One region of the Nonomuraea sp. NPDC049152 genome, then DNA from elsewhere that is predicted to be linked to it. Evidence: predicted binding sites of a transcription regulator. Region 1 holds the regulator's gene; each other region holds the start of a gene.
What was found. Region 1 encodes LexA, which represses DNA repair genes until DNA is damaged. Its sites were predicted from a motif close to TCGAACANNTGTTCGA; they were not measured.
Positions count from the first base shown of each region.

Region 2: a site for LexA is predicted at 2,418-2,433, ahead of recA (recombinase RecA). Genes of this name have one in related genera too.
Region 3: a site for LexA is predicted at 5,303-5,318, ahead of AB0B45_RS01345 (SAV_6107 family HEPN domain-containing protein). Genes of this name have one in related genera too.
Region 4: a site for LexA is predicted at 5,325-5,340, ahead of ruvC (crossover junction endodeoxyribonuclease RuvC). Genes of this name have one in related genera too.

Region 1 is NZ_JBEZDO010000002.1:131,972-139,518, reverse strand. Features, by position in the region: gene AB0B45_RS04470 (hypothetical protein) at 136-267, opposite strand; gene AB0B45_RS04465 (SMI1/KNR4 family protein) at 324-566, opposite strand; gene AB0B45_RS04460 (LysM peptidoglycan-binding domain-containing protein) at 795-1,100, opposite strand; gene AB0B45_RS04455 (hypothetical protein) at 2,038-2,313, shown strand; gene lexA (transcriptional repressor LexA) at 2,341-3,048, shown strand; gene AB0B45_RS04445 (aminotransferase class I/II-fold pyridoxal phosphate-dependent enzyme) at 3,264-4,370, shown strand; gene AB0B45_RS04440 (PDZ domain-containing protein) at 4,642-7,547, opposite strand, start outside.
Region 2 is NZ_JBEZDO010000034.1:76,839-84,385, forward strand. Features, by position in the region: gene AB0B45_RS41970 (DUF3046 domain-containing protein) at 30-224, shown strand; gene AB0B45_RS41975 (AAA family ATPase) at 246-803, shown strand; gene AB0B45_RS41980 (multidrug efflux SMR transporter) at 781-1,101, opposite strand; gene AB0B45_RS41985 (multidrug efflux SMR transporter) at 1,114-1,455, opposite strand; gene AB0B45_RS41990 (MarR family transcriptional regulator) at 1,542-1,964, shown strand; gene AB0B45_RS41995 (hypothetical protein) at 1,984-2,295, opposite strand; gene recA (recombinase RecA) at 2,544-3,644, shown strand; gene recX (recombination regulator RecX) at 3,664-6,375, shown strand; gene rny (ribonuclease Y) at 7,104-7,547, shown strand, end outside.
Region 3 is NZ_JBEZDO010000001.1:287,381-294,927, reverse strand. Features, by position in the region: gene AB0B45_RS01385 (L,D-transpeptidase family protein) at 1-648, shown strand, start outside; gene AB0B45_RS01380 (hypothetical protein) at 735-902, opposite strand; gene AB0B45_RS01375 (hypothetical protein) at 993-1,238, opposite strand; gene AB0B45_RS01370 (hypothetical protein) at 1,305-1,541, opposite strand; gene AB0B45_RS01365 (ROK family protein) at 1,736-2,908, opposite strand; gene AB0B45_RS01360 (helix-turn-helix domain-containing protein) at 3,023-3,649, opposite strand; gene AB0B45_RS01355 (cytochrome P450) at 3,732-4,895, shown strand; gene AB0B45_RS01350 (ferredoxin) at 4,912-5,115, shown strand; gene AB0B45_RS01345 (SAV_6107 family HEPN domain-containing protein) at 5,581-6,027, shown strand; gene AB0B45_RS01340 (DUF6801 domain-containing protein) at 6,293-6,946, shown strand; gene AB0B45_RS01335 (MerR family transcriptional regulator) at 7,091-7,474, opposite strand; gene AB0B45_RS01330 (MBL fold metallo-hydrolase) at 7,525-7,547, shown strand, end outside.
Region 4 is NZ_JBEZDO010000009.1:251,334-258,880, forward strand. Features, by position in the region: gene AB0B45_RS19170 (alkaline phosphatase D family protein) at 1-1,436, shown strand, start outside; gene AB0B45_RS19175 (hypothetical protein) at 1,525-1,896, shown strand; gene AB0B45_RS19180 (endonuclease/exonuclease/phosphatase family protein) at 1,930-2,655, shown strand; gene pdxT (pyridoxal 5'-phosphate synthase glutaminase subunit PdxT) at 2,772-3,296, shown strand; gene AB0B45_RS19190 (YebC/PmpR family DNA-binding transcriptional regulator) at 3,300-4,052, shown strand; gene AB0B45_RS19195 (GNAT family N-acetyltransferase) at 4,096-5,244, shown strand; gene ruvC (crossover junction endodeoxyribonuclease RuvC) at 5,360-5,887, shown strand; gene ruvA (Holliday junction branch migration protein RuvA) at 5,884-6,504, shown strand; gene ruvB (Holliday junction branch migration DNA helicase RuvB) at 6,554-7,547, shown strand, end outside.

The sequences.
Region 1 (7,547 bases):
AGCGGACGCCGAGCATCGACTCGAAGACCGACCCACGCCGCCGGAGCCGCCCCCAGCCGGCACGCGGTCCCCTCGCCGCACTCGCCGGCGTCTCCTGGATCGAGGAGCGCACGACCGGGTCCGCCTCCGCCGAGATCAGCAGCACGACCGGCCCAACGCCTCTCGAGACCGCAGGACGACCGGGTCCGCCTTCGCAGAGGTCAGCAGCGACCGCGGCCGGACGACGCCGTCACGCTCGTCGAGCTCGCCGTAGGTCTTGATCCGCATCGACGCCGAGGCCGCTCGCGCAGCCACCCGAGGTCGCTCGTGGCGCCACGGGGCTCCTAGACGAGGCCGCCCGCGGTCCGCCAGCCGTCGGCCACCAGGAGGAACGCGCGTAACGACGGCGGGAGCGCGCACCCGAGCCGCGTCTCGGCCGCGTCCGGTTCCTCCTCCGAGCCGGGCCAGAAGCCCAGCCGCCCGGCCATGACCGGCTCCTCGAACGCCGACCGAGGCACCATCGCGTGAATGGAGAACCACTCCTCGCTCCAGCACTTCAGGAACGGCCACCACGTGTCGATCTTCATGCCGCCCCTCCTTCACCTCGCCGACATGGAATCCATCCCATCAGACGCCACCGACATTTTCGGGCCGGCCGACGCGCGCGCCCTGTGCGGGTGAGCCCGAGACGGATGACGCCCACCCGACGCGTCACCGGGGTGCTGTCGACGGCCGTCACCGTCGACATGACGACCGCTCCAGGGCACGCTGCCGAACCGCCCGCCCACCGAGCGCGAGCCCCCGAGGCGCGTCGATCAGGGTGAACGGTCGGGGAGATAGAGCCGACCGCCTGGACGGACGAGCGAGCTGTCCAGCCCGTTGAGCCGCATGATCTCCCCTGCCACTGCAGACGGGTCGTCTCCGGGAGAGACCGCCGCCGCGATGGTCCACAGCGTGTCGCCCTTCTCCACGACCACCCACGGCAGCCCCTCGTGACCCGTACCGGTCGTCTCCTGCGCGATGGCCCAGCTGGTGGCCTTGGCGCCGAGCACGAACCCACCCAGGGACAGCACGGCGAACAACCCCACGAGCACGACCCTCCCCCGCCTGGTCAGCCTCATGGGAGGGTGCGTGACCGGCTCCTCGCGCGCCCCCACCCCGCCCCCGGCCGGAACCACCCGAAGCCCACCCCGCTCCCGGACCGCGCCCGACCGCATCCGCCGCGCCCGGCGCGTCCTCGCCTCCACTCGATCCGCAGCCGAACAAGCCTCCCGAGGTCCGTTCGCAGCCGACCACCCCTCCTGTGGTCGACTCGCGGCGGACCGCACCTCCTGAGGTCGACTCGGAGCCGAACGCACCTTCTGAGGTCGGTCCGCACCCGATCGAACCACCAGGGGTCGAGGCACACCCGATCGGGCGTCCTGAGGTCGGTCCGCACCCGATCGAGGCCCTTGCCCCTGGGTTGGGTCCAGCGTGGAGTCGCCGTCCCTCGCGCTCCTCCGCCGCCATGTCCCCCGGCCCCGGCCCATGGTCTTTCCGCGCAGCCTGCCGGCCTTGTCTCGCGGGCGCCCCTTGCGGGCCTCCCGCCCTGCGCGCGGCCCCTCGCCGCGGCCGTTCCTTCCTGATCGGTCGCCTCGAGCGACCTCCTGGTCCCGCATGCCGTACATTTCCGCCCCCGGTTCTTCTGCTCTGCCCCCAGGCCCGCCGGCGCCCTCCCGCGCGCCCGGACCCGGAACCCCCCGGTCGCGGACGACCCGCAACCACCCGCCTCCTGCCGCGTGTGGCCCCGTGGATCGTCCGCCCGATGCCCCTCGTGACCCGGCAGACCGCCCACCTCCGGCCTCGCGTGGCCCCGCGGGCCGTCCGCCGACCTGCTTGCCCTGACCCCCGCCATCGGTCGTCAGAGCCCCCCGATCGTCCGCCCCCGCGGACGTCCCCCTCGGACCGCGCCCCTTCGCCGTGCGAGGCGCCGTGCCGTGCCCTGCCGTACCGCGAGGTGGGGGAACCAGGCGGAGGTGACCTCCAGGAGCGGGAGGGCGCCCGCGCTCCTCTCTCGTGATGTCCGCGATCAAGGTGAGTTGCTCGTCATTGCCGGTCGAATCTGTCGTTGTGGTCGCCCGCACTGATGACCTCCCGCCACCGTCGACCCAAGGAAAAGGTCAAACAAAGATCAGCGAATCGAACACGGTGTCGATCGAACTCCCGTACGATGTTGTACACCACGTCACCGACGAATTCGAGGAAGACTCGAACAATTGTTTGAAGTTGATCTTCATCGGCGGTACGGTCGCTGTGTGCGACATGAAGACCACGGACCGGAAGGCGGGCCGGTGAGGCATGCCGCCGGGCGAGGAGGAGAGCATGAGCGAGCCGAGTGACGGCAATGGCGTCAGCGACCTTGCGGTCCGCCGTCGCGACGCACTGGGCCTGACGCCCAGGCAACGCAAGATCCTTGAGGTGATTCGCGACTCGGTGCAACAGCGCGGCTATCCGCCGTCCATGCGCGAGATCGGGGAGGCCGTGCAGCTGACCAGCACGTCCAGCGTGTCGCACCAGCTGACCGCGTTGCAGCGCAAGGGCTACCTGAGGCGTGACCCGCACCGCCCCCGTGCTCTTGAGGTCCGGCTCCCGGGCGAGCCGGTGCTGTGGGTGGACCCCGACGGCAGCGAGGACGAGTCGCCGGTCAGCAGGCCGACGGCCGCCTACGTGCCGCTGGTCGGCCGCATCGCCGCCGGTGGTCCGATCCTGGCCGAGGAGAGCGTCGAGGACGTCTTCGCGCTGCCCAAGCAACTCGTCGGCGAGGGCACTCTCTTCCTTCTCCAGGTCGCCGGTGACTCGATGATCGAGGCGGCGATCGCCGACGGCGACTGGGTGGTCGTACGGCAGCAGCCGGTGGCCGAGAGTGGTGACATCGTGGCCGCCATGATCGATGGCGAGGCGACGGTGAAGACGTTCAAGCGCAAGGACGGCCACATCTGGCTGGTCCCGCACAACGCCAACTACGACCCGATCCCCGGCGACGAGGCCAGCGTCCTGGGCAAGGTCGTCGCGGTCCTCCGCCGCCTCTAGCCGTATCTCGCCGCTCGATCGGCCCTCACCTTTCCCGAGGGTCGATCGAGTCGGCGTACACCTTCACGGCCTCGGAGTGAGACCTTCATGACGCACGCCCGCGGCGGGTTTCCCCGGGCGGTCCAGAGCCGGCCTCCTTGTGGGTTTCTCGAGCGGGCGACTATCGCCATCCGGGCCTATCGGGCATTTGGCGCGTCCTGGGTGACACTGATCGGGTGGACGACACTTTCCCCCGGCCCGCTAAAGACGGCCTGAAGTGGGCGAACGCGGGTCCTGACGTCATCGCCTGCTGGATCGCCGACATGGACTTCCCCACCGCCCCCGCGATCGTCGAGGTACTCCAGCGACGTGCCCGCGGCGACCTGGGCTACCCCGCGTGGGCGGCCGAACCGCAGGCGGGCCCGCTGGCCGAGGCGTTCGCCGAACGCATGCTCGTCCGGTACGGCTGGGCAGCCGACCCGTCGGCCGTCCGCGCCTTCTCCGACCTCAACCAGGCGCTCCAGGTCATGCTCCACGTCGCCACCGAGCCGGGCGACACGATCGCGATGCACGCCCCGGCCTATCCGCCGTTCCTCGGCACACTCGAGGAGATGGGTCGCGTGCTGCGCACAGATCTGTCTGATCTGGCCGGTTGCCGCGCGCTCATTCTCGTCAACCCGCACAACCCGACGGGCAAGGTCTTCACCAGGTCCGAGCTATTCGCCTTGGCCGAGCAGGCCGAACGGTACGACCTGCTGGTCATCTCCGACGAGGTCCACGCCGACCTGGTGTACTCGCCTGCCGAGCACATCCCGTTCGCCTCGATCCTCCCCGAGCGCACGATCACCCTCACGTCGGCGACCAAGGCCTACAACCTCGGCGGCGTCCGCTGCGCGCTGGCCCACCTCGGCCCGCCGCGGGTCAGCGAGGCGCTCGGGTCTCCTCCCTCCTTCCTGTACGGCGGGGCGAACGTGTTCGGCGTCGAGGCCACGGTGGCCGCCTGGAAGCACGCCGACGGGTGGCTGCGCGACACCATGGCCGTCCTGGACCGCAACCGGCGCCTGATCGCCTCGCGGGTGCCTCGGTACGTGGTGCCTGAGGCGACCTATCTGGCGTGGCTGGACCTGGGCCGCCCCGGGATGGCGGAGGTGCTGGAGCGGGAGGCGCGGATCCTGGTGAGCGACGGCGCTGCTTTCGGGCCAGGCGGGGAGACGTTCGTCCGGGTCAACTTCGCGACCTCGACGGCGATCCTCACCGAAGTCCTGGACCGCCTGACTCGCGTGTGCTCCATGCCGGGAGCAACCCAACCTCAGCCAGAGCCACGCCGCGCCCACCTCCCCTAACCCCTGCGTGCCCCACCGCAGGAGCGGCCCAACCTCAGGCTCAGCCACCCCGCGCCCACCTCCCCAACCTCCCGCGTGCTCCACTCCAGCACCGACTGTCGCCTGCCTCCTACGGCGGGCGACACCGATGTCGCCTACTTCGTGGGGCGGCATCGACGCCGATGATGCAGAGCAGGCCGGTGGAATCGGCGCCGGTTCGTGAGAGGCGGGCAGGTGGGTAGACGACGGGCTGGCGATGCGAAGGCGGGCAGGTGGCCTGTGGTCAGTACGGCTAGTGGATGGCGGGGGGCAGGGCGGGGGGTGTGGCGGCGGGGTGCTCGTTCAGGGCGGCCAACGCCAGTTCGACCGCCTTCTCCAACTGCGGGTCACGCCCGGCCACGCGGTCCTGAGGTGTGATGACTACCTCGATGTCCGGGTCGACGCCGTAGTTCTCCACCGTCCATCCCTCGCCGTCCAGCCAGAACGAGTACCGGGGCTGGGTGACGATCGTGCCGTCCACCAGCTGGTAGCGTCCGTCGATCCCGATCACCCCGCCCCACGTGCGGGTGCCGACGAGCGGTCCGATGCGGCGGTTCTTGATCCCCGCGCTGACGATGTCCCCGTCGGAGCCCGCGAACTCGTCGGTGACCGCGACGATCGGGCCGCGCGGCGAGTCCTCCGGGTAGCGCATGGGCTCATACCCTCGCGAGATCGCCCACCCCGACACCTTGCGCGACAGCTTCTCGAGGATCAGCTCGGACGTGTGCCCACCGCTGTTGCCGCGCACGTCCACGATCAGCCCTTCCTGCGGCATCTCGGTGCGCAGGTCGCGGTGGAACTGGGCCCAGCCGCTGGCCACCATGTCGGGCACGTGCAGGTACCCGAGCCGGCCGCCGGAGGCCTGCCTGACGTAGGCGCGGCGGTTCTCCACCCAGTCGTGGTAGCGGAGCGCGGTCTCGTCGGCCAGCGGCGTCACGACCACGCGCCTGGTGTCGCCACCTGAGGCGGGCCTGATCGTCAGATCGACGGGGTGCTCCGCCGTACCGGCGAGGAGGGCTTGGGGGCCGCGCACCGGGTCGACGGGCCGGCCGCCGACGGCGACGATCGCGTCGCCCTCGCGGACGGCGACGCCGGGGGCCAGCAGCGGCGAGCGGGCCGCGTGGTCGGAGGACTCGCCGGGCAGGATCCTGGCGACCACCCAGGAGCCGTCTCGGAGCTCGAGGTCGGCGCCCAGCAACCCCTGACGCCGCTTGGGGTCGACGGCGGCGCCGTTGGGGCGGGCGTAGGCGTGGGAGGTGGCCAGCTCGCCCTGCACCTCCCACAGCAGGTCGATCAGCTCGGAGTGGGAGCCGATCCGTTCGACCAGCGGCGCGTAGCGGGCCAGGGTGCCGGCCCAGTCGACGCCGTTCATGTCCTCGCGCCAGTAGTGGTCGCGCATGAGGCGTCCCGCCTCGTGGTAGGACTGCCGCCACTCGGCGACCGGGTCGATGGTGACGGTGATCCGGTCGAGGTCGATGGTGATGACCTCGTCGCCCTCGCTCGCCGAGCGGGTCTGCAGGCCGTTCTTGCCGTTGGTGACCAGGCGGGCGCCGTCGCCGCTGACCTCGAAGGCGCGCACCTCCTTGCCGAGCTCGGACTTGGCGCGCTTCTTGAGGTCGTAGCGCTCGAGCACGACCTCCTCGCGGTCGCTGCCGTCGCCGAGTTCACCGGCCAGCGGGTGGCGCAGCCACAGGAGCGCGTCCTTGGCGGTGCGCAGGTTGGTGTAGCGGCCGGCGGGGACGGGGACGGCCACGACACGGGCGGGCAGCCCCTCGGCGTCCACCTCGGTGACGGGTTTGGCGTCCTTCTTGCCCTTGCCGTCATCGGAGGAGTCGGCGGACTCCGCGCCGTTGAAGCTGCGGCCCTCGAGCGAGGGCGCGAACGGCGAGGGCGTCGCCGCCTGCAGCGGCACCAGGTACGGCTTGGCCCCGGCGGGGAACGACAGGTCGAACACGTGCGCGTCGTAGACGGGGTCGAACGTCCTGATCGACAGGAACGCCAGGTGCTTGCCGTCCTTGGTGAACACGGGCGCGTAGTCGCTGAAGCGCTGCGAGGTCACCTCGATGGTGGAGGTGCCGTCGACGCGGCCCATCTTGATCTGGCGCAGCGGCTCGTGGTGCGGGTGCGACCAGGCCAGCCAGGCGGAGTCGGGCGAGAATGTGATGCCGTTGATGTCGCCGTTGGCGGTCCTGTCGAGCTCCCTGATCGCGCCGGTCGAGATGTCGACGGTGAGCAGCCGCCCGTCGTGGGTGGCCAGTGCGACGTGCTTGCCGTCGGGCGCGGCGGCCAGGTCTAGCACCCGCCCGATCTCGCCGGAGGCCAGCGTGCGGATCTCGCCGCCGACGCGGCCGATCTCGAGCGCGTCCTCCCCGGTCGCGTCGCTGACCCAGACGGCGAGGCCGTCCTCGCCGAGGACGCGCGGCAGCCGTACCCTGACTCCCGGCTCGGCGCGCAGCACCCCTGAGGGGCCGTCGCGATGGGTCACCCAGTGCGCGCTGCCGCGGATCTCGACGGTGCTCGCCCTGCCGCCCGCGTCGGGCGCGAAGTCGCCGATCCTGCTGGGCGCGGGGCGTCCCGCCCGCGCGGGGCGGGGGCCGCCCAGCCTGACCTCCAGCCGGTACGGCTCGCCGTCCAGCGAGTCGAGCACCCACAGCTCGCCCGCGTGGCTGTAGATCACCCTGGTGCCGTCGGTGGCGGCGTGCCTGGCGTAGAACTCCTCGTGCGGGGTGTGTCTGCGCAGGTCGGAGCCGTCGGGCAGGGTGGAGTAGAGGTTGCCGACGCCCTCGTGGTCGGCCAGGAAGGCGATCCTGTCGCCGACCCACATGGCCGACCAGTACTGCGCGATGCTGTCGGCGAACAGCCTGGTGAACACGCCCGACCCCGCGGCGTCGATCCAGATCTTGGCTGCGGTGCCGCCCCTGTAGCGCTTCCACTGCGAGGGCTCGCGCCACACGGGCGAGACGGTCACCACGCCGCCGTCGGCGTTCGCGGACGCGTCGCTCACCCACCCGTACGGCAGGAGCTCGGCCTGTCCTCCGTCCAGCGGTACGGCGTAGACCCACGTCCTGTCGCGGGAGGCCTGACCGGTCGCGCTGATCGCCAGGACCCTGCCGTCGGGCGTCCAGCCGCGCACGCCGGTCGTCGCGCTGCCCCAGTGGG
Region 2 (7,547 bases), on a different contig from region 1:
ACTCTGGAGCCGGTTCCATACTGGGGTGCATGCGCCTGACGGAGTTCTGGAGACGGATGCGCGCCCACTTCGGCGACGCCTACGCCGAGTCGTGGGCCAGGGACTACGTGCTCGCCCCGCTGGGCGGCCGCACCGTCGAGCAGGCCCTCGCGCAGGGTGAGAGCGCCAAGGAGGTCTGGCGCGCGGTGTGCCAGGTGGAGAACGTCAACGGCCGTCTTCGCTGACCCGACCGCTCGGGGGGAACGGTGCACACCTGCTCCTGCTGTACGGCAGGCCCGCGGCTCGTCGTCTTCACCGGAGGTCCAGGCTCGGGCAAGAGCACCTTGATCGACCGCCTGGGCCTGCACGCCTCGGAGGAGGCGGGACGGGCGATCATCCAGCACCAGGTGGCGATCGGCGGCTCGGCGCTGCCGTGGAAGGACGTCGAGCTGTTCGCCGAGCTCATGCTGAGCTGGGAACTGCGCTCCTACCGCCTCGCCGAGGGCAGGGAGGGGACGGTCGTCTTCGACAGGGGAGTGCCCGACGTCGCGGGCTACCTGCGCCTGGAGGGCCGCCAGGTGCCCGCTCACGTCGACGCCGCGGCCAGGAGGTTCCGCTACCACCGCACGGTCTTCGTCGCCCCCCCGTGGCCCGAGATCTACGAGAACGACACCGAGCGGAAGCAGACGCGCGAGGAGGCCGAGCGGACCTACGCGTCCGTGTCCTCGGCCTACCTCGATTACGGCTACGAGCTGGTCGAACTACCTCGCGTCCCTGTGGAGGAACGGGTCGCCTTCGTGCTCAGACACCTGCGGCGAGCTTGAGCAGGACGACGCCGCCGATGATCGCGGCGAAGGAGACCAGCTTGGGCACGGTGATCTTCTCCTTGTAGATGAGAGCGCCGAGGATGACGGTGCCGATCGAGCCGATGCCGGTCCAGATGGTGTAGCCGACGCCGACGTCGAGGGTCTTGAGCGCGAGGCTGAGGGTGAAGATGCCGCCCGCGGCGGCCAGCAGGGTGAAGACAGAGGGCCACAGGCGGGTGAAGCCCTGGGTGGCGTTGGTGCCGAGCGCGAAGCCGATCTCGAAGACGATCGCGATGGACAGGTAGATCCAGGCCATGGTGGTGACTCCTCAGGCGGGGGTGGTGGAGGGGGTGAGGCGGTCGGCCAGCTTGAGGCCGAGGACGCCGCCGATGATCAGCACGAACGCCAGGGCCTTGCCGAGCGTCATCGCCTCGCCGAAGATCAAGGTGCCGAACACGACGGTGCCGACGGAGCCGATACCGGTCCACACGGTGTAGCCCACGCCGACGTCCAGCGTCTTGAGCGCCAGGCTGAGGAAGAAGATCCCGCCTGCCGCGGCGGCGATGGTGAGCAACGAGGGGCCGAGCTGGGTGAAGCCTTCGGTGGCGTTGGTGCTGAGGGCGAAGACCACCTCGAACACGGCGGCCACGAGCAGGTAGATCCATGCCATGGGGGCTGTCTCCTTCATTTGCTTGCTTGTGCATGCATATTCTGTGCATACATATAGAGTGGATGTCAACGCAGAAGGAGGAGCAGATGACGACGCTCGACGACGACATGTGGGTCGGGGTGGTACGGCTGCACGCCAGGGTGGAGCACGAGCTGGCGACCGCGTTGCAGCGACACGGTCTCGGTCTGTCGGAGTACAGGGCGTTGTGTCATCTGTCCACGGCCACGGACGGCGAACTGCGCATGCAGGAGCTGGCCGACCTGCTCGGGCTCAACCAGAGCTCGGTCACCCGCCTGGTGGGGCGGCTCGAGGCGGCCGGTCTGACCCGTCGCGACCTGTGCGCCAACGACCGCCGTGGTGTCTACACCGTGATCACCGAGGCCGGCAGGGAACGGAAGAAGGGGGCCGGCGACACCTATGAGGAGACGCTCACGGCGGCTCTCGACCGGGCCGCCGCCGACGGCCTGGGGTCCACCGTGGCGGGCCTGCGGGCGGCGTTCGTCGGCTAGAGAGCTCCGGGTTCGGTGGCTACGGAGCTCCTTCGTCGGTCAGGGGCTCCGGGGTCGTGGGCCAAGGGGCTTCGGTCAGTGAGGTGTGGAGCGCCTCCGCCGTACCGGCGAGATCGTCGGCGTGCCCCTGGCCACCGGGCGACCACAGGAAGACCCACGCGGTCGTCGACGGAGTGGCGAAGATGATGGTCTGACGGCCCGTGCGCGGGTGCCACACCCACAGCACGGGGTCGTCCCCGCCGACCATGCGCCCGACGAGCCCGCAGTCGGGGAGCAACGCCGCGAGCGCCTCCAGGTGGGTACGCCGCTGCCCGGTGTACGTGCTCGTCACGTCGCCGCCTCTCGACCTTTTTCCCAGGATCTCCCCAGGTCAGCGCCATGGCAACAGGCCCGGCGTATTGTCAGGGAATGTCGGCCGGGCTTCGTGGGACGGTTGGCGTGTTCGGGGCGCGATCGAACAGCCGTTCGGCTACCATGAGAAGCGCCGAACCGCGGCTTCCTCGGGTCGGCGGAAAATTGTCGGTCCCACCGCGTAGCTTTCACTCGACCGACCAGACCACGACCCTCCGGGGAGTTCCCATGGCTATCAACGACCGCGAGAAGGCCCTTGAGACTGCCCTCGCACAGATCGAGCGGCAGTTCGGCAAGGGCTCCGTCATGCGCCTCGGCGATGACGCCAGGGCTCCCATCGAGGTGACTCCGACCGGTTCGATCGCGCTCGACGTCGCGCTCGGCATCGGCGGCTTCCCCAGGGGCCGCATCGTCGAGGTCTACGGTCCCGAGTCCAGCGGTAAGACCACGGTGGCGCTGCACGCGGTGGCCAACGCGCAGCGGGCCGGCGGCATCGCGGCGTTCATCGACGCCGAGCACGCCCTCGACCCCGAATACGCCAAGAAGCTCGGCGTCGACACCGACGCCCTGCTCGTCTCCCAGCCCGACACGGGTGAGCAGGCGCTCGAGATCACCGACATGCTGATCCGCTCGGGCGCCGTCGACATCATCGTCATCGACTCGGTCGCGGCCCTGGTGCCCAAGGCCGAAATCGAGGGCGAGATGGGCGACAGCCACGTCGGTCTCCAGGCCCGCCTGATGTCCCAGGCGCTGCGCAAGGTCGCGGGCGCGCTCAACAACACGGGCACCACCGCGATCTTCATCAACCAGCTCCGCGAGAAGATCGGCGTCATGTTCGGCTCGCCCGAGACCACGACCGGTGGTAAGGCGCTGAAGTTCTACGCCTCGGTTCGCCTCGACATCCGCCGCATCGAGACGCTGAAGGACGGCACGGAGGCGGTCGGCAACCGTACCCGCGTCAAGGTCGTCAAGAACAAGATGGCGCCGCCCTTCCGCGTCGCCGACTTCGACATCCTGTACGGCGTGGGCATCTCCCGCGAGGGCGGCCTCATCGACATGGGCGTGGAGCACGGCTTCGTCCGCAAGTCGGGCGCCTGGTACACCTACGAGGGCGACCAGCTCGGCCAGGGCAAGGAGAACGCGCGTAACTTCCTGCGCAACCACCCCGACGTGGCCAACGAGATCGAGAAGAAGATCAAGGAGAAGCTGGGCGTGGGCCCGCGCGTCGACGCTCCCGCCGAGGCCGCCGCCGCTCCCGCAGCCCCTCCGGCCCCCGCCACCTCGGGCCGCGGCTCCAAGGCTTCCGCGCCCAAGCCTGGTGACGTCTGATCCGGCTTGAGTCATGAGCATGTCGTCGGACCCTGACCAGCGGCCACCCGGCTCCACCCCGGAGCCGCCCCCGCCTGACCCCACGGCCCTCCCGCGGGAAGGCCAGGGTCCCGACACCCCCGCCCCCGAGGCTGCACGCGGCTCCCTCGGGGACTCTTCCACTCACCCCGGGGGCAGCCGGAATCTCGGCGACGGGGCTGCCATCACCCGACCCGAGGACGCCCCGACGGCGGCGGACCAGGCCCGGAACGACGGAGACGCCACCGACCGCTCCTGGAGCGACCAGGCCGCCGTCAGCGATCCCTCCTCTGGCGGCTGGAGTACCGGCGACCAGGGATCCAACGGATGGGGCGCCGACGTCCGAGCGCCTGACGGCTGGACTACGCAAGACTCTGACCCTTGGGGCGCGCGGAATGCCGACGGCTGGGGCCCGGGGAACAGCACACAGTCCGACGGCTGGGGCCCGGGCGACCGTGGGCAGCAGTCCGACGGCTGGGGCCCGGGCGAGAGCGGGGAGTCTGATGGCTGGGGCCCGGGTACCGGGACATGGAGCTCCGGAGCCTGGGACACAACCGGTTCCGACTCGAACGCCTGGGATACGAACAGTTCCCATTCGGGCGCCTGGGGCCAGATCCCCGATGGCGTCGCCGACCTCGCCGCACCTCGCTCCACCCGATCGCGTCGCACCGCGAGACCAGCTCCGGAGGACGACCCCGCCCCCGCCTGGCCGTTCGCGGGCACCGGCCCGGCGTGGTCGCCCACCGGCAAGGCCGACCCTGTCGACCACCTCCCCGCCGACCAGGACCGCCCCCACGACGAGCCTCCGCAGAAGGCAGCCGCACGCGTGCCGGATGAGGGGGCCGACTCCGCGCGGCCAAGCGGTGAAGGACTCGACTTCGCGCAGTCGAGCAGTGCAGGGATCGCCTTTCCCGAGGACAACGAGGAAACCGCGTCCCCGCAGGGGCCCGCTTTCGTGCAGGGCGTTGAGGGGGCCGTGTCTCCGCGGGAGCCGTCCCCAGGAAGCGGGGACAGCACCCGGAGCGTGTCTTCGCGGGAGCCGTCTCCCGGCACCGTGGACGACATTCGTGGAAACGCGAGCGCGTCGGTCGACCCCGATCACCAGGTGTCGTCCACGGGTCGGTCCCGTAAGAGGCAGGCCGGGCGGACTGCAGATGAGGCCGACTCCCCAGGGGCAGCGCACGACTGGGGCGCGTGGCCGGATGTCGCGCAGCGGGAGTCCCGCCCGAAGCGTCGATCCCGTACACGCTCGTCGTCGGGTGAGTGGGCCGTTCCCGATGGAGGGCTCGGTTCGGGTGATGACGGGAGCCGCTCATACGAGTGGCTGGACTCAGGTGACGACGGTGGCAGGCCGTACGGGGGGCTGGAGTCCGGAGACGACGGCGACCACCGCAACCGGGGGCTCGGCTCAGGGGATGACGGCTCGTCGGGGCGCCGCAGGACTTCGCGCTCCCGCAAGGGTTCGCGCCGCAACCGGGAGTCCGGCTGGCCTGACAGCGGTTCAGGGACCCGATCCACTCGAGGCGACACTTTCTCGTCCGAGGCTGGGGCGTCGTCATCCGGCGGGTGGGGCGCTGCCCGTTCCCGCGGGCGTGACGGCTTCGACTCCGTGGGCGAGGCACCCGCGTGGGCCAGAGAAGAGTACGCGGCCGACCCGGCGCCTGATGCCGCATGGCCGGCGCAGTCTCCTCGTGACGAGCGTTCCGCCTCCTCTGGGAAATCCGGCTCCCGAGGGGTGAGCGGATCCGGGGCCTCCGTGGGGTGGCCGAAGGTTGTTTCCCGAAACCGCGAAACTGGAGAAGGACACCAGGACGGATCCCAAAGCCGACGAGTTGGTGACCGGCAGCAGGACGTCCCTCGGGACCGAGACCAACAGGACGTCTCCCGCGACCGTGACCACCAGGAGATCCCTCGGGACCCAGCCCAAGGGGACGACGTTCCTCAGGATCGAGGCCAATGGGCTGGAGAACGGCGCCAGGACACCACGCGTGATCAGCAGGCTGGTCAGCGGCATCAGGAGTCGGGAGGCGGTACCGGCGAGCAGGGAGGCGGCCCAGGTCTGGGCAGTCGTGCGTCGGGGGATGAGCCTGACGAACGGCGGCGCGGGAGCCAGGGTAGGCGGCGCGGTGGCGGGTCGCGGCGAGGGGCAGGGAGGCCGCGTTCGGCGGGATGGGCCGATGGGCCGCAAGAGGGGTCCGTGGCTGGTTCCGGTCCCGAGGCGGACGCTGAGTCGGTCGCGCGTGCCATCTGCCTGAGGTTGCTCACGATGGCGCCGAAGACGAGAGCGCAGCTCGCCGAGGCGCTGCGGAAGCGCGACGTCCCCAGGGAAGCGGCGGACGCCGTGCTGGACCGGTTCACCGAGCTGGGGCTGATCAACGACGAGGCGTTCGCCGAGGCGTGGGTGGACTCGCGGCACCACGGGCGGGGGCTGGCGCGCCGGGCGCTCGCGGCGGAGTTGCGGCACCGGGGGGTGGACAGCGACACCGTCAGCGAGGCTGTCGAACGCGTCGACACCGACCAGGAGGCCGAGACGGCACGCAGGCTGGTGGAACGCAGGCTCGCCTCGACCCGTGGGCTCGATCCGCAGGCTCGTACCCGGCGGCTGGCAGGGATGCTGGCAAGGAAGGGGTACGGGGCCGGAGTGGCCTACCGGGTGGTCCGCGAGGCGCTGGAGAACGAGGGCGTCGCCGTAGAGGAGGACGACTTTCCTTAGCACGGTGGGGGACGACTTCCACGGGTCAGGATGGAGGACGGCCCCAGGCCAAGGTGGGGGTCGGCCGGGCGTGGTTGACGCATTGTCGTCGGGAGAAGGTTCGCAGACGTGCGCGTGGTCGGCGATTGGTTGCCGGATGGGGTGATGTGGAGGGTTACGGCCGAAGAAGGGGCGGTCGAGGGTGGGCTCCGCATGATCCACCTCGGTGCTGCGCGGGCCGGTGAGGAAGGTCGCAGGTTGTCCGAAATGATCGGGCTGGATGATGGCCGAATCGGCGCGTACGCAGGCCGGATTCGGACAGGTGTGGCGGGCGGGTAATGAGCCGGTAAGAGCTGCTGAGATCAGGGCTCCTGGCGCGCGTCAGATGCGGATTAGCTGGGTAAATGACGGCATGTCGGCCATTCCAGGCAAGATCGTGCGGTATGTGCTCGATTCGGTAGTGGGACACGCTTGACAGCACGTCTTTGCTTGCCCGTTACCTCTTCGACGCATAACCTCGACGGCAGTGAGGAGTTACTCCGCGCAGTGCGGATTGCCATACCGGTGAACTACGGACGAGCGAGCTCGATTGACCATGAGCGGCAAGGTGTCGGCTGTCCAAGTCGATGCCGGGTCCGCCTTGGCTTGATATTTGTCCTGGTGGAGACACCGATGGGGCGATCCGTGCCGTGCACGTGACCCCTCCTGAGGCGTTTGGAAATTTGTGACGCGAGGAGGGCGGGGCGCACATGGAGACGCCTGTCGTGGTGCTGGCGGTTGCGGTGCTCGTGCTGGCATGCGTGATGATCGTCGCGTTTGTCATACTTCTGCGCCGTACTGCCGCCCTGGCACCGCCCAAGGTGTCCAAACCATCCCCTGGCGAGCTGGCCGAAGTACACGCGGAGCTGGAGGAAGCGCGCCGCGAAGCCGTACAGATCAGGGACAAGGCCCAGTCCGACGCCGTTGAGATCCTGCGGAGATCCGAGGTGGCGGCCGAGACGGCCGCGCAGATGCGGCAGGAGGTCGAGGAGGAGAGCCGCATCCTCAAGACCGAGCTGAAGGAGCTGCGGGCCGACCTGGAGCGGAGAGAGAACCGTCTGGGCGAGCGGGAGCAGCGGCTCGACGAGGAGGCGCGCAGGCAGGCCGAGCGCGGCAGGAAGCTGGCCGAGACCGAGACCGAGTTGGCGGACCGG
Region 3 (7,547 bases), on a different contig from region 1:
GTCACCGCGCCTGACAAGATGCTGAAACTCGGCTCCAAGGGCGCCGCGGTCGTGTGGCTGCAGACGCGGCTCAAGGAGCTCAGCTACATGCCGGGCAAGCCCGACGGCAGGTACGGCGGCACCACGCTCGCCGCCGTGTGGGCGTTCCAGAAGGTCAACGGGATCAAGCCGTCCAGCACCATCGGCAAGCGCATGTGGGCCGCGCTGGAGGACCCGAAGTCGCCGCAGATCCTGGTCAAGAACGGCAAGTCCACCAGAGTCGAGGTGAACCTGGCCAAGCAGCTCATGGTCTACTACGTCGACGGCCAGGTGAAGCTGATCTCCCACACCTCGTCGGGCAGCGGCGTGCCGTACTGCGAGACGGCCGTGTGGCAGGGCAAGTCGCAGCGGTTCTGCGGGTCGGCCAGCACGCCGGCGGGCGACTTCAAGACGACGTGGCGGGCGTCGGGCTGGCACAAGTCGTACCTGGGCCAGCTCTACAACCCGATCTTCTTCAACGGCGGCATCGCCTTCCACGGGGCGCTCTCGGTGCCGCTGTACCCGGCCTCCCACGGCTGCGTGCGGCTGCCGATGAACGTCGCGGAGGTGCTGCCAGGGATGCTCGGCAAGGGCGTGCCCGTGCACGTCCGCGGCCGTTTCAGGCGATAGCCGCACGGCACGCCGGTCTGGCGCCTCCGCCGCCGCTGGGCGCGCGTCCGTCGAGGGCGCGCCCAGCGGGACTCCGGTCCCCGCCGTCACGGCGCGCCGATCACGTCGAGTTCCCGCCAGAGGGCCTCGGGGATCGGCCGGTGGAAGTCGGCCACGTTGGAGGTGACCTGCTCGGGTGTGTGCGCCCCGATCAGGATCGAACGAGCGCGCGTGAAGCTGCCCGCCCTCGGCCTCGGGGGCGGGCCCCTCGGCAACTACCTGCGACCCATCTCGGAAGCCCAGGCCGACGCGGTCGTCGAGGCGGCGTGGGAGGCGGGCATCCGCTACTTTGAGACCGCCCCGTTCTACGGCCTCGCGGCGAGGTCCACCGAGATCTGCGGCACCGCGAACAGCTGCACCGCCACCCGCGCCGGGCTCTCGTCCTCGTGCCACATCATCATGTCCGCGTGGACGGCCAGCGGCCCTGCGATCAGCCGCAGGTCGACCGTGCGCTGCCGGTTGTGCGCGGGGCTGAGCGGGCAGTCGGAGGCGCGGATCATGGTCGCGTACGGCCACAGCCCAGGGCTGGTGTACGGCTGTCGCAGCTCCACCAGCGCCTCAGCCGGCAGCCGCGCGGCTTGCGCCAGAACGGCGGCAGGCCCCTGTGCTCGTTGCTGTCATGGCTCCAGTAGGCCGTCACGTCCGCGCAGGGGAGCCGCCAGGCGAGCCTGACCACTCCGGGTGACCGCGGGCCTTACCAGGACCTCCTGGACGCCCTCCGGGCTTTCCCTGACGTTCCACGTGAGCGCGGAGGTGGAGGTGGCTTCCATGACGAGCCGCCCCGCGGGGATCTCGGTCATCCGGAGCTCGCCGCCCGCCTGGTCGTGCGGCTGCCAGATCTGCGTGGTCGTCAAGGGCATCCTTCCCGAAGAGTGGAGGCCTGTCGTGTGGAGACGGGGGTGGAGATCTGGGAGAGAGACCCGGGGTGTGGAGAGACGTGGGGTGTGGAGAGACGTGGGGTGTGGAGAGACGTGGGGTGTGGAGAGACGTGGGGTGTGGGGATCTGGGGTGTGGAGACCCGGGGTGTGGAGACGTGGGGTGTGGAGACCTAGAGCGTGAAGAGCGTCTGGATGGCGACCGCGGCGGCGCCGCGGGCCCACTGCTCGAAGGGCCTCGGCCGCAGGATCAGCCTGCAGTCGGCCGCGGCGCCGAAGGCCTGGCCGGCGAACGAGGCGGTGATCTGCTCCTCGAACAGGTCGTAGGCGGCGAGACCGACCACGTCCCCGGTCACGATGATGCGTTCGGGGCCCACCAGGTTGGCCATCGCCGCCATCGCCAGGCCGATGGCGCGGCCCGCTCTGGCGAACACGGCCCTGGTCACCTCGTCGCCCGCGTGCGCGGCCGCGATCGCCCCGTCGATCGTCAGCTCGGGGTCGCCCGTGGCGGCGCGGGCGGCCTCGAGGATGGGCGCGGTGCCCGCGACCGCCTCCACGCAGCCGCGCCCCCCGCAGTGGCACGGCGGGTCCTCGCCGCTGATGGGGATGTGGCCGATCTCGCCCGCCACCCCGTGCGCGCCCGCCACCACCTGGTCGTTGATCACGAGACCGCAGCCGATGCCGACCCCGACGGTGACCAGGGCGAACGAGGAGGCGCCTATGCCCTCGCCGAACCACTGCTCGGCCACGGTCAGGGACTTGACGTCGTTCTCCACCGTCACGCTCAGCCCGGTCGCCCGCGACACCAGGGCGGCCATCGGGACCTGCCGCCAGCCGAGGAAGGGGGAGTAGCGCACGAGGCCCGTGGCCCTGTCGACGTCGCCCGAGACGGCGAGTCCGAGGGAGTGGCAGCGCTCGCCGTACGAGGGGGAGGTCGCCAGCAGGCCGGCGACCAGGTCCGCGATCTCGGCCACCACCTGCTCGACGGAGTAGCCGGTCAGCGGCTTGTGCGCGGACACCAGCACCTGTGCCCGCAGGTCGGTGACGACGCCGATCAGCTCGTCCTCGGTGATCTTCACGCCCGCGAAGAACTCCCTGTCGGGCCTGATCGCCAGCGGGCTGGCGGGCCGTCCCGCGCCCGGCCCCGTGCGCTCGGTGGCCCCCAGCTCCTCCAGATAGCCCGCCTCGATGAACGGCCGCGCCGACTTGGTCACCGCCGCCGACGACAGCCCCGTACGGCGGGCGATCTCCACCCGCGAGACCGGGCCCTGCGTGAGGACCATGGTGAAGACCGTGGCGGCGGCTGGGCTGGTGAGTGGTTCGGGCCGGCGCTCAGGAGCAGGCATGGACGCATGTTAGCACTAATTAACTTCCTCAAGAATTGAATTGCGGGCGTGTCAGCGCGACGCGTCAGACGGCCTCTCCGGAGGCTGATGCCCGGGTGGCGTGTCCGCTGAGGGTCAGACGGGCTGTCTCGCGGGGCGGCCGAGCGAGTCGAGCCCGCTCGCGACGACCTGGGCCGCCTTGCGCACCGCCTTCCACGCCGCCTCGTACGGCTCGCCCTTCGCCAGGCTCATGACGGCCGCCAGCTTCGCCGCGCCGACCATCGCCCCCACGGCCGCCGCCGCCGACACCGAGTCGAGCTCGTCCGGATAGGCCGCGCACAGCGCTTCGGCCACCCGCCGCTGGCTGTCGAACAGCAGGTGGAGCGCCCTCGCCTGGAGCGCGGGCACCGTCATCACCAGCCGGAAGCGCTCGGCCGCGAGCCGGGTGGCGAGGTCGTCGTCCCAGGTCGCGCCCGCTTCGACCACCCGCAGGAGCAACTGCGTCACCGACTCGCCCTCTCGCCTGTGCCCGACGATGGCGAGGGTCCTGTCGAGACGCTCCTCGGCGTCGAAGAAGACGACCTCCTCCTTGCCTGCGAAGTAGCTGAAGAACGTGCGCGTCGACACCTCGGCCGAGGCGGCTATCTCCGCGAGCGTGGTCTGCTCGAACCCCTTCTCGGCGAACAGCCGCATCGCGCCCTCGACGAGAGCGCGCCGGGTTTTGGCCTTTTTGCGCGCTCTAAGCCCTGCATCGTCCATCATGGAACTAATGTACTGCACTGATTGAATTTTTGCATTCGATGATGTTTTCTGGAGGAGTGTCGATCTCACGAAGGAGTGCGGAATGACCTACCCGATGAGCCGCCAGCGCACGTTCGATCCGCCCGACGAGCTGTTCGACGATCCCGCGCCTGTGCAGCCGCTGACGTTCGCGGACGGGCACCAGGGCTGGCTCGTGACAGGGCACGCGGCGGGTCGTGCCGTACTGGCCGATCCCAGGTTCAGCACCAACCCCCAGCGCCTGCATCCGCTCCTCATGTCGCGGCGGCTGCCGGAGGGGGAGGTGCCGCCGGGGTTCTTCCTTCGCATGGACGCGCCCGACCACACGCACTACCGCCGGCTGCTCACCGGGCAGTTCACCGTGCGCAGGATGAACCTGCTCAGGTCCCGCATCGAGGAGATCGCCGCGGACTGCCTCGACGACATGGAACGCGAGGGGCCGCCCACCGACCTGGTGCGATCCTTCGCGCTGCCGATCCCGTCGCTGGTCATCTGCGAGCTGCTCGGCGTGCCGTACGAGGACAGGGAGCAGTTCCAGCGCGACTCGTCACAGCTGCTGAGGCTGGAGAGCTCCCCCGAGGAGATGGCGGCGAAGGTCGGCGACCTGATCAAGTACTTCTACACCCTCATCGCGCGCAAGCGGGTCGAGCCGGAGAACGACATGCTCACCGGGCTGATCGCAGGGGGTGAGCTGAACGACGACGAGATCGCGGGCATGGGCTTCCTGCTGCTGGTGGCAGGGCACGAGACGACCGCCAACATGCTCGGGCTCGGCACGTTCGCGCTGCTGCAGAACCCGGACCAGCTCGCGATCGTCCGCGACGACCCCTCCGTGATCGACAACGCGGTGGAGGAGCTGCTCCGCTACCTGTCGATCATCCATTTCGGCCCGACGAGGACCGCCACGGAGGACGTCACCATCGCGGACACGCTCATCAAGGCCGGGGACTGCGTCGCGCTGTCCATCCCCGCCGCCAACCGCGACCCCGCGCGCTTCCCCGACCCCGCGGTCCTGGACGTGCGGCGACCCGCGAGCGGTCACCTGACCTTCGGGCACGGCATCCACCAGTGCCTCGGGCAGCAGCTGGCCAGGATCGAGATGCGCGTCGCCTACCCCGCCCTGCTCAAGCGCCTCCCCTCGCTCCGGCTGGCGGTCCCCGCCGACGAGGTGCCGATGCGCACGGATATGAGCATCTACGGCGTCCACTCCCTGAGGGTGGCCTGGTGAAGCTGGAGGTGGCTTGGTGAAGGTCAACGCCGACAGAGGCGTGTGCATCGGCGCAGGCATGTGCGTGCTGACGGCGCCGCTGGTGTTCGACCAGGACGAGGACGAGGGCCTGGTCCTGTTGAAGGTCGCCGAGGTGCCCCCTGAGGCCGAGGCCGCGGTCGCCCGCGCGCTCACGCTCTGCCCTTCCGGCGCCATCACCCGCGCGGATCAGACTCGCTGACCTCTCGGACGGCCGCGGTCATGCCGCGTCCTTCCGACGTCATCGCACTCGCACGCCGAACTCCGTGGCCGAACCCGCGTCCGCGGGTTCGGCCACGCCCGTGCTGTGCCTTTCCACGGTCCTCGCGTCGCAGGTCAAGCCGGTTGATCGAACCTGTGTTCGCGGAATTGGTTGACATTCCAGGTCGTCGAAATTATGTTCGACGGAGTGGCGTGAGGCTCGCGGCTCACGTCGAAGAACCTGGTCGCGGGCTCCCGCTACCCCCATGCGGGGCCCGCGGTCGGGTTCCACGGGCGAAGGGCGCGTCCTCGTCGTCGGCGGAGACGAGTGGGCGCGCCTTGACCGGACGGGGAGAGGGGAAGCTCCTCGTCCGGTCGCCCGGCGGAAATGTCGGTGGGGTCTGCAAGTGTTGGCTCCACCGGCGGAAACGCCGGGTGCCGCCAAGACCCCTCAAAGGAGGCTGGCATGACGACAAGGCTCAGTGACACGCACGGGCCCCGCCTGTCGCCCGCAGTCAGGGCGCACCTCACCGACTCACGCACCTGCCTGGCCGACGCCGTGACGGCCCGCACCCCCGCCACCCGCTACGTCGCCGCACACCTCGCCGCGCTGCGCGCGGCGGCGGCGATCCTGGCCGCGCGTCCCCGCCCGATGGAGGGGCGCAGGCGCAGGTTGCGCAGCGCGTGGGAGCTGCTGCCCGAGGCCGAGCCCAGGCTCGCCGAGTGGGCGACGTACTTCTCGATCAGCGCCGCCAAGCGCGCGGCCGCGGAGGCGGGCATGGTCCGCGGCGTGACCACGGCCGACGCCGACGAGCTCATGGCCGAGGCGGAGACGTTCGTCGCCACGGTCGAGGAGCTCCTCGGCATCCCCGGGCAACCCGCCCTTCCCGTCAACGTCCCCCTGGCGGGCTGAGGGTCCCGCATCCCGGTTCCCCCAGGCTTCACCTGCGGCCGGTCGCGTCATTCTCGTCGGTGGGAGGATGAAACGCCCCACAGCCGTCCGGCTCGATCCCTCCGCGAGCCGGACCTCCCCTCCTGAGTCCCGCGCCGGGCGGGCATGACTTCGAGGTCTTCGGAGCCGGTGGATCGTGTGCGTCTCGAAGGCCACGAGGCGGCAACCATCTCCGCTCAACACTCTGCGTGATCTAATCGTCACCTAAGGCGATCGCTCGTGGAGGATGAGGGCACACATGATGGCGTCGGCAGGTCGGACCCGTTCAAAGGCTGTGGCGGCCGCAGGCGTGACAGCGCTCACGCTACTGGGAGGCCCCGGGGCCAAGCCGCACCCGCCGCAGCCGGTCCCAACCGGGACCACGGCCCGTCACGCTCCCGCGGATGTCACCTGCGCGCTCCCGGTCCTGGGCGGCAAGCCGTTCGCGATCGATGTGACCGGCACCGTGCCTCCGCAGCTCGCCTCCCGTCAGGCATTCGACATGACCACCGAGCGCATCAGCCTCACCATCCCCGCCGACACCGTCGACGCTCTGAGGGGCCTGAGAGCCAGCAGCGTCGACGGCAGTATCACCGCGCTACGTGTCACTGCGACCAATGCCACCCCACCCTTCTTGGACATCGCGGACGGGGCGACGCTGCTGTTGCCGCGGGCCCCGCTGAACGAGGGCCAGCCCGCCGTCATGGCGCTGCCCGTGCCCCCCAGAATCGGCCCCTGGGTGGCCGCCGGCAGCGGCGCCGTCACGATCGACCTTGTCTCTTCCGGCTTCTCCCTGAACCTGTACAACGCCTACGGCGGCAATGTCGCCAAGTCACTGCCAGTGGTCTGCCAGGGACCGTTGCCTTCTCACGCCATCGCCACCACGAACATCGTCATCTGAGCAGCCGCTCGGGCCTCGTCGGCCGTCGCGTGCTCCACCGCGACCTGTGTCAGGAGAACGTGATGCTCAGGCCGCGGGGCCCGGTGATGATCGACTGGCGGACGCCGGGAGGGCCGCCCGCCGTCTGAAACGTCATGGCCGTCGTCATTCGGCCCCTTGGACCACCTGCTTGAACTCCGGGCAGGCGATGAGCGGGTCGTGCGTGCACGAGGCGGCGTGGCGCAGGCTGTCGCGCATCCTGGTGAGCTGCGCGATGCGGTCGTCGAGTTCGCCGGCCTTCTCCGCCATCCGCTCGCGCAGCGCGTCGTCGGACGGCTTGGCGTGCAGCAGCCGGCCGATCTCCGTCAACGTGAACCCCGCGCTCCTCGCACAGGCGATCAACGCCAGCCGGCTGAGCGTCTCCGGTTCGTACGTCCGCCTGATCCCGTTCCGTCCTGTCGCGCTGATCAGCCCCTTGCGCTCGTAGAACCGCAGCGCAGAGGCCGCGAGACCCGACCGCTGGGCCACTTCGCCGATGTCGAGCAGCATCCGTGACGCCCCCTTGACTTGAACCGCGCTTCAAGTCGCAGTCTAGGGGCATGACGAAAGTTCACCATCTGAA
Region 4 (7,547 bases), on a different contig from region 1:
GGATGCCGTCGCGTCCCTTCCTCGTCCTGTGGCAGGTCTACGCCGACGAGCAATGCCGCCGCGTCGTCCGCGCCGGTGTCGCGACGGCCGTCCCCGAATGGGGTCACAGCGTCCACGTGGAGGTGGACCACCTGCCTTCCGGCAGGGAGTACTGGTACCGCTTCCGGGTCGGCCCCTACGTCTCGCCCGTCGGCCGCGCCCTCACCGCTCCGCACCCCCTGGCGTACGGCGGGGCGCTGTCCATGGCGTTCGTCTCCTGCGCGCAGTACGAGCACGGGTACTTCACCAGCTACCGCCGCCTGGCCGAGGAGCACCCGGACCTCGTCCTGCACCTGGGCGACTACCAGTACGAGTACACCAAGGACACCTACACCATCCCCGGCGGCAACGTCCGCGACCACGAGGGCCCCGAGACCGAGACCCTCGCCAACTACCGGCAGCGCCACGCCCAGTACAAGGCCGACGCCGACCTGCAGGCCGCCCACGCCGCCGCGCCGTGGCTGGTCGTGTGGGACGACCACGAGGTCGACAACAACTGGGCCGACGAGATCCCGGAGAAGCCGGAGGTGCCGCAGCCGAACTTCCTGCAGCGCCGCGAGGCCGCCTTCCGCGCGTACTACGAGAACATGCCGCTGCGTCGTACCTCCATCCCCAGGGGTATCGACATGCAGCTCTACCGGCGGATTCGCTGGGGGCGCATGGCCACCTTCCACATGCTGGACACCCGGCAGTACCGAGACGACCAGGGCTGTGGCGACGGCTACAGGGACTGCCCCGCCGCGGTGGACCCCGCGCGCTCGATCACCGGCGCGGCGCAGGAGCAGTGGCTGATCGACGGCTTCCACCACTCGCGGGCGCAGTGGGACATCATCGGGCAGCAGGTCTTCTTCGCCCAGCGCGACAACAACGCGGGGCCCGTGAAGGTCACCAGCATGGACGCGTGGGACGGCTACGTGGCCTCCCGCCAGCGAATCACCCAGGGCTGGGTCGACGCGAAGGTGCGCAACCCCGTCGTGCTGACCGGCGACGTGCACGCGCACTGGGCCAGCGACCTGAAGCTCAACTACGACGACCCGACCGGGCCCTCCGTGGGCGCCGAGCTGGTGGCCACGTCGATCAGCACCGGCGGCGACGGGGCGGACTCCGACCCGGCCACGCACCCGTTCCTGAAGATCAACCCGCATCTGAAGTTCTACAACAACCAGCGCGGCTACGTGCTGACGAAGATCGAGCGGGAGCAGATGGCCGCCGACTTCAGGGTCGTGCCGCAGGTGCAGGCTCCCGGGTCCGGCGTGCACACCAGGGCGACGTTCGTGGTGGAGGACCGGGTGCCCGGGGTGCAGCAGACGTACCTGCGCCCGGTCGACCCGTCGATCATGGCGGTGCCCGAGATGACCGTCGAGGACACGGTCCGCCTGGAGACCGAGCGCCCGTAGCGCGAACTTTCCGGCGAGGAGAACCCCGGCCACAGGGAAGCGACCCGTGGCCGGGGTTCTTCGGCTCCGCGCCCCAGAATCTCCTCCGGTGCTGGCCCTGCTCGCCGTCCTCCAGATCGGCATCGCGCTGTCGGGCCACGTGGGGATCATCGTTTTCACGGTCCTGTCGGGCATCCCGATCGGCATCAGCAACACCGTCTTCACCGAGGCCGCTATGGAGGTCTCCGACGCGCCGAGGCCCGTCGCCTCCGCCGGCTACAACTTCGTCCGCTGGATGGGCGGGGCGCTCGCGCCGTTCATCGCCACCAAGCTCGGCGAGGAGGCCGGCGTGGCCGTGCCGTACACGGTGGGCGCGATCTGCTGCCTGGCCGGCATCGCCATCCTGTACGGCAGGCGGCACCACCTGCGCTCCCTGGCTCGCGTGGACGTGGACCACACCTTCCAGGAAGTGGTTGCATAACTGTTCATGCTGGATCAAGCCATCATCACGGTGATGACGTGGAACGTGTGCACGGGCACCAACGCGGCCTGCGAGCTGTACCGCAGAAGCGCCCAGGAGCTGGCGTGGCACATCGGCGACCACCTCCTCGGCGACCCGGACGTGATCTTCCTGCAGGAGTTCTGCACCGGCGCCACGGGCACGCTCGAGCAGTGGCTCGAATGGCGGACGGGCAGGAGCTGGACCGTCAGGTCATGGGGCCTGACGACCGCGGAGGGCAGGCCGTACGCGTGCCATCCCGACAGGAGCGGCCGTCCGCGCGGCGCGCAGAGCGTCACGGTGGCGGTCGCCGACCACGCGGCCGACTTCGAGACCGTGCCGCTGACCTCCCCGCCCTGGTTCGCCGGGCGCGCCGCCCTGTGCGCGACGATTCCCGCCGTCAAGGTGCGAGCCTGCGGCACCCACCTGTCGTCCGGTATGGCCAACGACGACGCGCAGCGCGGCGCGCCGTACCGGCACAGGCAGGTCAGGCAGCTGATGGCGGCCGCGCCCAAGGCGGGCCACACCAGCGTCTTCGGCGGTGATCTGAACCTCACGCCCGGCAGGGTCGCCGCCTACGGCTCCTACGACGAGTGCGATCCGCGCATGCGGTGGACCTACGTGAAGAAGCGCAAGATCGACTATCTCTTCGTGCCGAAGGGCCGGGTGCTGCGGTGCTGGGTCGACCGGAAGGCCAGGGGTTCCGACCATCTGCCGATGGCCGTCAGGGTGGCCCTGTAGGAAGAGCACGGGCCACCCTGGTGTTGAATCAGGGGAACCCGGACCACGAAGGAAGGACGACCGTGCCCAAGATCGGTGTACTCGCACTCCAGGGAGACGTGCGCGAGCACGTCCAGATGCTGGAGGAGGCGGGCGCCAAGGCGATGGCCGTGCGCAGGCCCGCCGAGCTCGAGGCCGTCGACGGGCTGGTCATCCCCGGCGGGGAGTCCACCGCGATGTGGAAGCTCGCCGAGATTTTCGAAATGCTCGAGCCGCTGCGGCTGCGCGTCAAGGAGGGCATGCCCGCCTACGGCTCGTGCGCCGGAATGATCATGCTGGCCGACCGGATCCAGGACGGGATCGACGGGCAGCAGACGATCGGCGGCATCGACATGGTCGTCAGGCGCAACGCCTTCGGCCGCCAGGTCGACTCCTTCGAGTCGGACCTGTCCTTCGCCGGCACCCCCGTGCACGCCGTCTTCATCCGCGCCCCATGGGTGGAATCGGTGGGTTCTGACGTCGAGGTGCTGGCGACCGCGCCCCCTGGGGATAGGATCGTCGCGGTCCGCCAGGGACCGTTGCTCGCGACATCGTTCCACCCGGAGCTGACCGGGGACACTCGCGTGCACGAATATTTCGTAAACATGGTGAGGGAGCTCTAGGTAATGTCCGGCCACTCCAAATGGGCGACGACGAAGCACAAGAAGGCCGCACTCGACGCCAAGCGCGGCAAGCTGTTCGCGAAGCTCATCAAGAACATCGAGGTGGCGGCCAGGACCGGTGGCCCTGACCCGGATGCCAACCCCACCCTCTTCGACGCCATCTTCAAGGCGAAGAAGAACTCGGTGCCCAACGACAACATCGAGCGGGCCCGCAAGCGCGGCGGCGGCCTCGAGGCCGGCGGCGCCGACTGGCAGACCATCATGTACGAGGGCTACGCGCCCGGCGGCGTCGCGGTGCTCATCGAGTGCCTCACCGACAACCGCAACCGCGCCGCCTCCGAGGTGCGCGTCGCGCTGACCCGCAACGGCGGCTCGCTGGCCGACCCGGGCTCGGTGTCGTACATGTTCAACCGCAAGGGCGTCGTGATCGTGCCCAAGAACGAGCTGTCCGAGGACGACGTGCTGGTCGCGGTGCTCGAGGCGGGCGCCGAGGAGGTCAACGACCTCGGCGAGTCGTTCGAGGTCGTCTCCGAGGCCGGTGACCTGGTGCCGGTGCGCAAGGCGCTGCAGGAGGCGGGCATCGACTACGACTCGGCCGAGTCGAGCTTCCTTCCCACGATGAACGTCCCCCTCGACGAGGACGGCGCGCGCAAGGTCTTCCGCCTGATCGACGCGCTGGAGGACAGCGACGACGTGCAGAACGTCTGGGCCAACTTCGACGTCAGCGACGACGTCATGGAGAAGCTCGACGCCTAAACGGTTCGCCAGGCGTGTCCCGCGATGCGTAGGTTGACGTGCTGTGGACATCCGTGACATGACGCCTGACGACCTCGACGCCGTCCTCGACACCCGCAAACGCTCTTTCGGCCCGCTGCCCGGCGACCTCGCCGACGCCTGGCGCGCGACGGCGCGGGCCACCCTGGAGCAGGGACGCTTCCTCGGTGCTTTCGACGGCTCCAGGCTGGCCGGCGCCGCTCGGCTGCCGCGCTTCACCCAGTGGTGGCACGGCAGGCCGCAACCGATGGCGGGGGTCGCGGGCGTGGTCGTCAACCCCGAGGACCGCGGGCGCGGCGTGGGCAGGCGGCTCATGCGCGCCGTCCTCGCCAGGGCCGCCGAGATGGGGGACGCCGTCTCCGCGCTCTACCCCGCCACCACGCCGATCTACCGCTCGCTCGGCTGGGAGCACGCAGGCGCGAAGAACAACGTCACGCTGTCCCCCGAGGCGCTGCGCGCCATCCGCCTCACCGAGCCGGTCAAGCTGCGCAGGATGGGGCCCGATGACGCCGCCGAGGTGATCGCGATCGTCGGCAGCGTTCATGCCGCCAACCGCGCCAGCGGCCCCATCTGCTGGGACGAGGCCTCGTGGCGCCGCTTCCTCGACGACGAGGACGACTTCCTGTACCTGGCCGACGACGGCTACGTCACCTACAGCTGGGACAAGGGCGACATCTCCGTCGACAACCTGGTCGCGGGTTCGGAGGCGACCGCCCGCGCGCTCTGGTCGCTGGTCGGCACCTCCTCCTCGATCGCCACGAAGGTCACGGCGGCGGTCGCGCCCGACGACCCGGTCCTGTGGCTGCTGCGCGAGCGGTCGAAGGAAGAGGTCGAGCGGACGCGGTGGATGTTCCGCGTCGTGGACGTGGCCGACGCGATCGCCAGGCGCGGCTTCCCCCCGATGATCTCCGCGAACGCCGTGGTCACGGTCGAGGACCCCGAGCGTCCCTCCAACACCGGCACCTGGCGACTGGAGATCTCGGGCGGCTCGGGTACGGCGAGCGCCGCCGAGGGGGAGGGGCCGCGCCTCACCGTCAACGGCCTGTCGGCGCTGTACGCGGGGATCCCGACCTCGACACTACGGCTCGGCGGCCTGCTGTCCGGCTCCGCGGAGTTCGACGAGGCGCTGGACGCGGCGTTCGCCGGCACCCCTTACATGCTCGACTACTTCTGATCCCCTGCCTCCCCGTCATGCTCGCCTCCTGACGGGTGTTTCGCCGTGCGCCGCCCGCCCAACCAGGGTAGAGTTCGCTGCCGAACAGATGTTCGGCAGCGAACGGAGGGCTGGCGTGCGGGTGATGGGCGTCGACCCAGGGCTGACCAGATGCGGCCTCGGGGCCGTCGAAGGCCGCCCGGGCGCGCAGCTCAAGCTCGTCGCGGTCGGCGTGGTCCGCACCTCGGCCGACGACGACCTCGGCGCCAGGCTCGTCGGCATCGAGCGCGGTATCGAACAGTGGCTCGACGACGTGCGCCCCGACGCGGTCGCCGTGGAGCGCGTCTTCGCCCAGCACAACGTCCGCACCGTGATGGGCACCGCGCAGGCGGCGGGCATCGCCGTGCTCTGCGCCGCCAGACGCGGCCTGCCCGTGGCGCTCCACACGCCGTCGGAGGTCAAGGCCGCCATCACCGGCAGCGGCACCGCCGACAAGAAGCAGATCGGCGCCATGGTCACCAGGCTGCTGCGGCTGGCCGAGATGCCCAAGCCCGCCGACGCCGCCGACGCGCTCGCCCTGGCCATCTGCCACGTGTGGCGGGGCGGCACCCAGAACAGACTGGCCGAGGCGCTGGCCAAGGCATCGAGAGGACGTGCGCTGTGATCGCGTCGGTTTCCGGGGTCGTGGCGGCCCTCGCGCCCGACTCGGCCGTGCTCGAGGTCGGCGGGGTGGGCATGCTGGTGCACTGCACGCCGGGCACGCTCGCCACCCTGCGCGTCGGCGAGCACGGCAGGCTGGCCACCTCACTCGTCGTCAGGGAGGAGTCGCTCACCCTGTACGGCTTCGCCACCGACGACGAGCGCACCGTCTTCGAGCTGGTCCAGACGGCCAGCGGCGTCGGCCCGAAGCTGGCGCTGGCCATGCTGGCCGTCCACACCCCCAACTCGCTGCGCGTCGCGGTCGCATCGGCCGACCTCAAGGCGCTGACCAGGATCCCCGGCATCGGCCAGAAGGGCGCCCAGCGCATCGTGCTGGAGCTGAAGGACAAGCTCGGCACGCCGGAGGAGGCGGTCAACGCCGCGCTCAACGGCCACGCCGCCGTCCCGCTGTGGCGCGAGCAGGTCCACTCGGGCCTCGTCGGGCTCGGGTACTCCACCAGGGACGCCGACGAGGCGATCGCCCTGGTGGAGCCGCAGGCCGACGCCGAGGTAGCGGCGGGCAGGCAGCCGCAGGTGGCGGTGCTGCTCAAGGCGGCGCTGAGAGTGCTGAGCGTCCGATGAGGCAGCAGGGAGCCTGGCACGGCCGCACGAACGGCGATAGGGAGGAGCGGTGAGCATCGAGCGCGACCTGGTGTCGCCTGACGCGGAGGGCGACGAGCTGCAGATCGAGGCGGCGCTGCGGCCGAAACGGCTGGCCGACTTCATCGGCCAGGCGCGGGTCCGTGAGCAGCTCTCGCTGGTGCTGGAGAGCGCGCTCAAACGCAACAGGCCGCCCGACCACGTGCTGATGAGCGGCTCGCCGGGGCTGGGCAAGACCACCCTCGCCATGATCGTCGCAGCCGAGCTCGGCGCCCCGCTGCGCATCACCTCGGGCCCCGCGCTGGAGCGGGCGGGCGACCTGGCGGCGATCCTGTCGACGCTGACCGAGGGCGAGGTGCTGTTCATCGACGAGATCCACCGGATGGCCCGCCCCGCCGAGGAGATGCTCTACCTCGCAATGGAGGACTTCAGGGTCGACATCATCGTCGGCAAGGGTCCTGGCGCGACCGCGATCCCGCTGGAGATCGCGCCCTTCACGCTCGTGGGGGCGACGACCAGGGCGGGCCTGCTGCCCGCCCCGCTGCGCGACAGGTTCGGCTTCACCGCCCACATGGACTTCTACGAGGTGGCCGAGCTCGAGCAGGTGCTGCGCCGTTCCTCCAGGCTGCTCGGGGTGTCGCTGCCCGACGAGGGGGGCCACGAGATCGCCAGGCGCTCGCGCGGCACGCCCCGCATCGCCAACCGGCTGCTGCGCAGGGTGCGCGACTTCTCCGACGTCCGCTCCGAGGGCATCATCACCCGCGACATCGCCTCGGCCGCGCTCAACCTCTACGAGGTCGACGCCGAGGGCCTCGACCGGCTCGACCGGGCGGTGCTCGGCGTGCTGCTGAGGAAGTTCGGCGGCGGACCCGTCGGGCTGTCGACGCTGGCCGTGGCCGTGGGGGAGGAGCCGGAGACGGTCGAGGTGGTGGCCGAGCCGTTCCTGGTGCGCCAGGGGCTGCTGGCCCGCACGCCGCGCGGGCGGGTCGCCACCAGCGCCGCCTGGCTTCACCTGGGGCTCACCC